DNA from 2 places in the Modestobacter sp. SYSU DS0511 genome. Region 1 is predicted to be linked to the other one. Evidence: riboswitches for the same ligand, from Rfam matches in the RefSeq annotation. Region 1 holds a riboswitch; the other holds the start of a gene.
The links. Region 1 has a riboswitch for thiamine pyrophosphate ahead of thiM (hydroxyethylthiazole kinase). Riboswitches for the same ligand answer to the same signal wherever they lie in the genome.
Positions count from the first base shown of each region.

Region 2: linked by a shared signal. The riboswitch ahead of ACI783_RS12200 (purine-cytosine permease family protein) and the one ahead of thiM (hydroxyethylthiazole kinase) in region 1 are both predicted to bind thiamine pyrophosphate.

Region 1 is NZ_JBJGZY010000006.1:26,014-30,215, forward strand. It holds gene thiD (bifunctional hydroxymethylpyrimidine kinase/phosphomethylpyrimidine kinase) at 1-94, opposite strand, end outside; gene thiE (thiamine phosphate synthase) at 91-756, opposite strand; gene thiM (hydroxyethylthiazole kinase) at 756-1,550, opposite strand; TPP riboswitch at 1,543-1,636, opposite strand; gene ACI783_RS04705 (DUF222 domain-containing protein) at 1,762-3,492, shown strand; gene ACI783_RS04710 (GNAT family N-acetyltransferase) at 3,513-3,980, shown strand; gene ACI783_RS04715 (hypothetical protein) at 4,171-4,202, shown strand, end outside.
Region 2 is NZ_JBJGZY010000021.1:45,524-49,725, forward strand. It holds gene thiO (glycine oxidase ThiO) at 1-468, opposite strand, end outside; gene thiE (thiamine phosphate synthase) at 465-1,085, opposite strand; gene ACI783_RS12200 (purine-cytosine permease family protein) at 1,082-2,416, opposite strand; TPP riboswitch at 2,408-2,519, opposite strand; gene ACI783_RS12205 (thiaminase II/PqqC family protein) at 2,641-3,243, shown strand; gene ACI783_RS12210 (TenA family protein) at 3,240-3,872, shown strand; gene ACI783_RS12215 (ABC transporter ATP-binding protein) at 3,865-4,202, shown strand, end outside.

The DNA.
Region 1 (4,202 bases):
CGCCCAGCGCGCTGAACGTCTTCAGGTCGGCCTGGATGCCGGCGCCGCCGCTGGGGTCGGAGCCGGCGACGGTGAGGGCGACGGCGGCGGTCATCGGTCGATCAGCTCCTGGGTCAGCGCGGCCCGCAGCTCACGGGCGGCGGCGGCGGGATCGGGGGCGGCGCAGATGCCCGAGACGACGCAGACGCCGTCGACGCCGGTCGCCCGCACCTCGGCGGCGTTGGCGGCGGAGATGCCGCCGATCGCGACAGCGGCGATCCCGCCGGCGTGCGCCCGGGCGGCCAGCGACCGGGCGCCGGTCAGCCCGAGCCCCGGGCCGGCGTCGGGCTTGGTCGGGGTGGCCCACACCGGGCTGAGCCCCACCACGTCGACCGTGCCCGGCGGCAGGGCCAGCACCCCGTCCAGGTCGGCGTCGTCCCCCACCGAGACCCCGACCAGGGCGTCGGGGCCGAGCAGGGTGCGCACCTCGCCGGCCGGCAGGTCGTCCTGGCCGACGTGCACCCCGTCGGCGCCGGCGAGCAGCGCGACGTCGACGGCGTCGTTCACGAACAGCCGCACCCCCGGGGTGGGGGCGAGCACCGCCTGGACGGCGCGGGTGAGCGCGAGCAGGTCTCGCCGGCCCGCGGTCTTGTCCCGCACCTGGACGGCGGTGACCCCTCCGGCCACCGCGGCGGCGACCACCTCCGGCACCGATCGCGGCGCGCACAGCAGGGTGTCGGTGACCAGGTAGAGCGTGGGGTCGAAGGCGCGTCGCATCAGGCGGCGCGGACGTCGGCGCGGGTGAGCGCCTCGCCGTCGAGGGCGTCGAGCGCGTCGAGCCACTGCGGGGCGAAGGTGCCCGGCCCGTCGGCGAGGTCGGCGGCGACCTCGGCGGCCAGCGCCACGTGCGCGTGGGCGGCGACGGCGCCCAGCAGCGGGTCGCCGGTGGCGGCGACGTAGGCGGCGGTCAGCGCGCCCAGCGCGCACCCGGCGCCGGTGGTGCGGGTGAGCAGGACCGAGCCGCCGCCGACGCGCAGCGTGCGCTCACCGTCGGTGACGACGTCGACCGGACCGCTGACCGCCACCACCCCGCCGGTGCGCCGGGCCAGGGAGGCGGCGATCTCCACGGCGTCGTCGGGGGCGGCGGTGCTGTCGACACCGCGTCCGCCGGCCCCGGCGCCGGCCAGGGCGAGCACCTCGGAGGCGTTGCCGCGGACGACCGTGGGCCGCAGCTCGACCAGGTCGGCGGCGAGGGCGGTGCGGAACCCGAGCCCCCCGACGGCGACCGGGTCGAGCACCCACGGGGTCCCCGCCTCGCCCGCGGCACGAGCGGCCAGGCGCATCGCGTCGGCGGTCCGCTGGGAGACGGTGCCGACGTTGATCAGCACCGCGGAGGCGACGGCGGCGAACTCGCCGGCCTCGGCCGGGTCGTCGACCATCGCCGGGGCCGCGCCCACGGCGAGCAGCGCGTTCGCGGTGATCGTCTGCACCACGGTGTTGGTGAGGCAGTGCACCAGGGGTGCGGTGTCGCGCAGCGCCTCACGGGCGGTGCGCAGGGAGGTGGCGTCCACGCGGTGACATCCCTTCGCCAGTGCGAACTGGAGCAGGTTCGACGGGTGTGATCTCAGTCCCGGGCGGGACACCCCGTGTCAGGACATCGACGCTAACACCGGCGGAGTCCTCGCTGACCGGCCAGGGGCTGGTGCTGGACACCTTCCAGCTGCCGGACATCCAGGCCGAGGGCAGTTACCTGGGCCGACCTGGGCCGACCTGGGCCGCCGGGTGCTCAAGGAGGAGAGCATCGCCGAGGCGCGCGCCCGGGAGACCGCCCAGCAGGAGCAGCTGCTGGCCGACGAGGCGATCGCGGTGGCCCAGCGGCAGCTGCAGCTCAAGCAGGCCGAGATCGACGCGGAGATCGACGCCGGCAAGGAGAAGGTCGCCGAGCGGACCGCCGCGCTGACCCAGGCCCAGCTGGACACCAAGGTGCGCCGTCCCGCGGACGCCGAGCGGTACCGGGCCGGCGCGCGACTGAGGGCCGCCCCGCGATCGAGTCGCCGGCGTTCCCGCGGGAACGCCGGCGGGCCGCTGAGCTGCAGTTCTGTCGTACCCCCTCGGCAGCATCGCGTCATGGGTGCAGTCGGAGCGGTGCAGGACGTGGCGGAGCAGCGGTCGGTCGAGGAGCTGGCCCGGGAGATCCGGTCCGGGGCGGTGCGGCTCGCGGCGGCGACGGCTGCCTGGCTGCGGCTGGTCGCGGAGTTCGACGCCCGCGGAGGCTGGGGCGAGGCCGGGGTGCAGAGCTGTGCGCACTGGCTCGCCTGGCAGTGCGGCATGAGCCCGGGCGCCGCACGGGAGCACGTCCGGGTCGCCCGGGCGCTGGGTCCACTGCCGGTGACGGCAGAGGCGTTCGCCGCCGGTCGGCTGTCGTACTCGAAGGTGCGGGCGATCACCCGGGTGGCCGACGCCGCCACGGAGGTCGAACTGGTCGAACTGGCGCGGCACGCCACGGCGTCCCAGGTGGAGCGGGTGGTGCGCGCCTGGCGACGGTCGGACGCCGTCGACGAGGGGCGGGTCGCCGAGCAGCGTTCCTTCCGGTGGCACTGGGACGCCGACGGCATGCTCGTGCTGCAGGTCCGGATGGACGGCGAGTCCGGCGCGGCGCTGCTGGTGGCGGTCGAGTCACTGGCCGAGCGGGATGCGCGCCGGGAACGCGCCGCCGCGACCAGGGCGGCTGCGGCCGACGCCCCGTCCGACCGCACGGCCGACCGCACGGCCGATCCCGAAATGTTCCCGCGGGAACGGATGAGCGCCCGCCGCTGCCGCGCGCTGGCCCAGCTGGCCGAGGTCGCCGCCGACAGCGGACGTCGAGCCGGCGACCCGCCACGCCGGGAGGTGGTGGTGCACGTGGACGCCGACGTGCTCGCCGACGACGCCGCGGCCGGACGGGCGCACCTGGAGGGCGGCCCGGCCCTCTCCCCTGCCCAGGTGCGGCGGATGGCGTGCGAGGCGTCGCTGACGGTCATCGTCGAACGGCACGGCCAGCCGCTCGCACTGGGCCGCCGCCGGCGGTTGGCGACCCGGGCCCAGCGGCGGGCGTTGCTGGCCCGGGACGGCGGCTGCGCGCGGCCGGGCTGCACCGAGACCCGGATCGAGCGGCTGCACGCCCACCACCTGACCCCGTGGCGGCTGGGCGGTCGCACCGACGTGTCCGCGATGGTGCTGCTCTGCGACGTCGACCACGGACTGGTGCACGACGAGGACATCGTGCTGGACCGCCGGGGCCGGCAGCTGGTCGCCCACAACCGGGCGGGGCAGCGGATCTGGGCCCCGGCCGATGCCGCGTTCGAGGCCGGCCTGCCCGTCGAGGGGACCGGGCCGGCCCGGTCGCTGCTCTCCCTGGTCCCGGACGGCCCGCTCCCGGACGCCCTGCCGGCCGGCGGGGAACGGATGGACCTCGGCCACGTCGTCTGGGCGCTGCTGGCCCACCGCGACCACCTGCGGCGGGCGGCGGCCTGATCGGTTGCGACGATGACGCGGTGACCGATGCACGGGTGACCGGTTCGCCCCGCCTCCGCCAGGCGCCGTTCGCCGAGCTGACCCCGGCCGAGCTGTACGGCATCCTGCGGCTGCGGGTCGACGTGTTCGTCGTGGAGCAGGCCTGCCCGTACCCCGAGCTCGACGGCCGGGACACCGAGCCGACCACCGAGCACCTCTGGTTCGCCGACGACGACGGCACGGTGCTGGCCACGATCCGGGTGCTGCACAACGGCGAGGACCGCGCCATCGGCCGGGTGGCCACCGCCGTGGGCGCGCGAGGTCGGGGGCTGTCCGCGGCGCTGATCCGCCGCGGTCTCGAGCTGTGCGCGGGCCGCACCGTCGACATCGGCGCCCAGGCGTACCTGGAGAGCTGGTACGAGCGCTTCGGCTTCCGCCGGTCGGGCCCGGACTACGACGAGGACGGCATCCTGCACCTGCCGATGCGGCTGGTGGCCCCGCAGCGCTGAGCTCGGCGGCGTCGGACCACCCAGCGTGACCGGCTCGCCCGGCCCTGAGTCGCACCTCCCACATCCAGTCACCCAGTGGAGTGGCACGGTCACCAGGAGTCTTCCCGGGTCGGGCCGCCCGGTCCTAGCGTCGAGGGCTGCAGGAGGTGGCCGGCGCGGCCGACTCCCCCGGATCCCCGGAGAGCCAGGCATGACGAGGGTGACCCTCCGCCGTCCCACCCG
Region 2 (4,202 bases), on a different contig from region 1:
GAGTGCGGGCTCCCGGCGGCGGGTCTCCCGGGGGGTGAGCCGTTCGGCGGCCAGCCCGAGCTCGGTCTGGAAGGCGTGCAGCTCGTCCAGCTGACGGACGTCGTCGGCGTCGAACCCGACGACCAGCGTCCCGGCGGTGCGCAGCTCCACCGGGAGACCGCTGGCCTGCTCGAGCTCGGCGACGAAGGCGGGGTAGCGCTGCAGCGACGCCACGCACAGTTGCAGCAGCGCCTCCTCGCCGTAGGAGGCCTCGGTGACCGGGGCGAGCATCCCGGCGGCCGCGGCGGAGGCACCGGCACCGGGTGCGTCGTCGACGACGGTGACCGACAGCCCGCGCTGCGCGGCCCGCCAGGCCACCGACAGGCCGATCAGCCCGCCCCCGGCGACGACGACGTCCACCCGGTCACCGCCCACGGGTCCCTCACCGCTTCCGCCAAAATGGCCATTTTGGCGACCAAGGGCGGTCACCGGGCGGCGTCCAGTGCGGTCAGCAGCTCCCGGGTCGCCGCGGCGGGGTCGGCGGCGGCGGAGACCGCGCCCACGACGGCGACCCCGGTGGCCCCGGCGGCCAGCAACGCCGGCACCCGCGCCGCGGTCACCCCGCCGATGGCGATCACCGGGACGTCGACCGCGGCGGCGACCGCCGCGATGCCGCCCGGGCCCAGCGCGTCGGGCAGGCCGGTCTTGGTGGTGGTCGGCCAGGCGGGGCCGACGCCGAGGTAGTCGGCGCCCTCGGAGACCAGCTGCCGGGCGAGCTCGGGGTCGCGGCAGGTTCCGCCGAGCAGGTGACCGGGGCCGGCGACCCGGCGGGCGGCGGCCAACGGCAGGTCGCCGGCGCCCAGGTGGGTGCCGTCGGCGCCGACGGCCAGGGCGACGTCGACCCGGTCGTTGACCAGGCAGGTGGCGCCGGCCGGGGCGCAGACGGCGACGACGGCGCGGGCGAACTCGTACAGCTCGCGGTCGGTGCCGCCCTTGGTGCGGACCTGCACGACCGGCGCCCCGGCGGCGACGGCGGCCTCGACCGCGGCCAGCGCCGCCGCCCCGCCGCGGGCGTCGGTGAGCACGTGCAGCCGCCCCAGGCTCACGACCGGCGCCCCCGCACCAGCGCCGGGGCCCGCACGACCAGGGTGAGCAGCACGGCCACCGCCAGGCTGACCAGCGAGGCGGACCAGCCGTTGGCCGGGTCGATGCCCAGGTCGGTCTGCCGCTCGGTCCACCACGTCGTCCAGCCGGCGCCCGGGCCGGCGAAGTACGTGGGCAGGGTGAGCTGGTAGGCGACGAAGCCCGCGATCCACGGCACCAGCAGCTCCAGGCGGGCCGGCGCGGTGTCGGAGGTGTTCCAGGCGCCGCGGGGCAAGAGCCAGTAGGCCACCAGGAACACCCCGGCCAGCGGCACGAACACCGCACCGATCAGGAAGAGGAACGGCTCGTAGGCGGCGATGTCGAAGGTCAGCGCCAGCAGCGTGGCGACCGCGCCGACGGCGACCGCCAGCACCCGCCGGTCGGCCCGGGCGACGACGTTCTGCGCGGACACCGCGGTCGAGTAGACGTTCGCGAACGCCTCGTCCAGCTCGACGACCACGAGCAGCAGCACCGCCAGCGCACCCAGCGGCACCACCAGCAGTGCGTCGATGACGTCCAGCCCGGCGCTGCCGTAGGCGGCCAGCGCGAGCACCCCGAGGGTGAACATGACGACGGTCGCGATGCCGTATCCCAGACCCGCGCCGAGGCCGGCCGCCCGGCTGCTGCGCACGTGCCGGGTGTAGTCGGCGGCCAGCGGGATCCAGGACACCGGCAGCGCGATGACGATGTCGGCGGCGGTCCAGAACGAGGTGGCGCTGCCCTCGGCGAGCTCGGGCAGGGGCTCGCGGAGCACCTGCACGTAGAGGTAGACCAGCGCGGCCAGCGCCGCCCACACCGCGTAGCGGGCGAGCAGCCGGACGACGCCCAGCGGCCGCAGCGCCATGGCGGTGGCCAGCACCCCGGCGCCGAGGACGAACGGCCAGCGCGGCGCGTCGAGCACCCGGGAGGCGGCCTCGGCGATGATCACGATCTCGAAGGTGGCCCAGCCGACGCACTGCACGAGGTTCAGCGCCGTCGGCAGGTAGGAGCTGCGCCGGCCGAGCAGTCCGCGCAGCAGCACCATCGCCGGCACCTGCTCGCGGGCGCCGGCGGCAGCGGTGGCGCCCAGCAGCGCCGCGCCGATGAGGGCGCCGACCACGATGGCGCCGATCGTCACCGCCAGCGGGCGGCCGGGCAGCACCACGTAGACCGCGGCCACCGGCAGCAGCAGGCTGACGCCGAGGTTGCCCCACAGGCCGAGCGCGTCGCGCAGCCCGAGGGTGCGCGGCGGCGCCTCGGTGAGGGTGAGGGGGGCGTCCCCGGTCACGGGGGACGGAGGGGTGGAGGTGCTCACGGTGTCGCTCCCTACGCCGGCATTATCCGGTCAGGTTCCAGCGGTCGGCGGCGCTCAGCCGCCCTCTCAGCCCGGTTCCGCCCGAGCTCCCGCACATGGCATCGGCCATGACGACCGCCACACTAGCCACCGGGGGCGCACCGGCACACCGCCGGGGAACCTCCTCGTCTGGAACACCCCGTCCGGAACCCGGCTGCGTGGCCGGGCTGGCTAGAGTCCCGGCCGTGCCGGTCGACGAGCTGCTGACCCGTTCCCCCGACTCCTGGCGGGCTGCCACCGCCCATCCCTTCCTCACCGGGGTGCGCGAGGGCACCGTGCCGGTGGCGGCCTTCGAGACCTGGCTGGTGCAGGACGCCCGGTTCGTCGCCGACCTGCTGCGCTTCCAGGCCCGGCTGCTGGCCCGGGCGCCCCGGCCGGCGCAGGCGGTGCTGGCCGGCGGGCTGGTCGCGCTGGTCGACGAGCTGGCCTGGTTCGAGCAGCTGGCCGCGGCCCGCGGGCTGGACCTCGATGCCCCGGCGCTGTCGGCCACCACGGCCTACGCCGAGCTGCTGGCCCGGCTCGACGGCGCCGACGTCCCGACCGGGCTGACCGCGCTGTGGACGATCGAGCGCACCTACCTCGACGCCTGGTCCGGCGCGCTGCCCGGGGCCCCGCAGTACCGCGAGTTCGTCGAGCACTGGACGGTGCCGGGGTTCGCCGGCTACGTGGCCGGGCTGGCCGCGGCCGCCGACGCCCACCCGCCGTCCGCCGCCGAGGCCGACGCCGTGTTCGCCGAGGTGATCGACGCGGAGATCGCCTTCTGGGACATGGCGATGGAGGGGGCGTGAGCGTCTCCGCGGAGCTGTGGGCCGCCGACGCCGACCTGGCCGCGGCCGCGCTGGCGCACCCGTTCGTGCAGGGGATCGCCGACGGCACGCTGCCCCGGGAGCGGTTCGCCGGCTACGTCGCCCAGGACGCGTTCTTCCTCGACGCCTTCGCCCGGGCCTACCGGCTGGGGGCGGAGAGCAGCGGGAACCCCGGCGTGCGTGCAGTGCTCACCGACCTGCGGGCGGGTGTGCAGGAGGAGCTGCGGCTGCACGGCGGCTACGCGGAGCAGTGGGGGATCGACCTCACCGACGTCCAGCCGCTGCCGGCGACGTCGGCGTACGTCGACTTCCTGATCGACGCCGCCGGCCGGGGGGACGCTGCCCTGACCTGCGCCGCGATGACCCCGTGCATGCGGCTCTACGCCCACCTGGGGCAGCAGCTGGCCCCGCGCGCCGCCGGGCCCTACCGGGAGTGGGTGGACACCTACGCCGCACCCGAGTTCGAGGAGCTCGCCGCCACCCTGGAGCGGCTGCTCGACCAGCTGTGCGCCGGCGCCTCCGACGAGCAGCTCGTCGCGGTGCGGGCCGCCCACCGCCGGGCCATGGAGCTGGAGGTCGGCTTCTTCGACGCCGCCTGGGCCGGTGCCTGAGCCGGTGCTCCTCGCGGCGGACGACCTGCTGGTCGGGTACGCCGCGGGTGAGCCGGTCTGCGCGCCGGTCACCGTGGCGGTGCAGCCGGGCACCGCGCTGGGCCTGGTCGGGCCGAACGGCGCGGGCAAGTCGACCGTGCTGCAGACCCTGGTCGGGCTGCTCCCGCCGCTGGGCGGGACGGTGCGCTACGCCGGGGACCCGGTCGACGAGCGCTCGGCGGCCTTCCGCGCCGAGGTGGCCACCGTGCTCGACGAGGACGCGTTCTTCCCCGCGCTCACCGGGGTGGAGCACCTGCTGCTGACCGCCCGCGGGCACGGCGTGGCCGACCC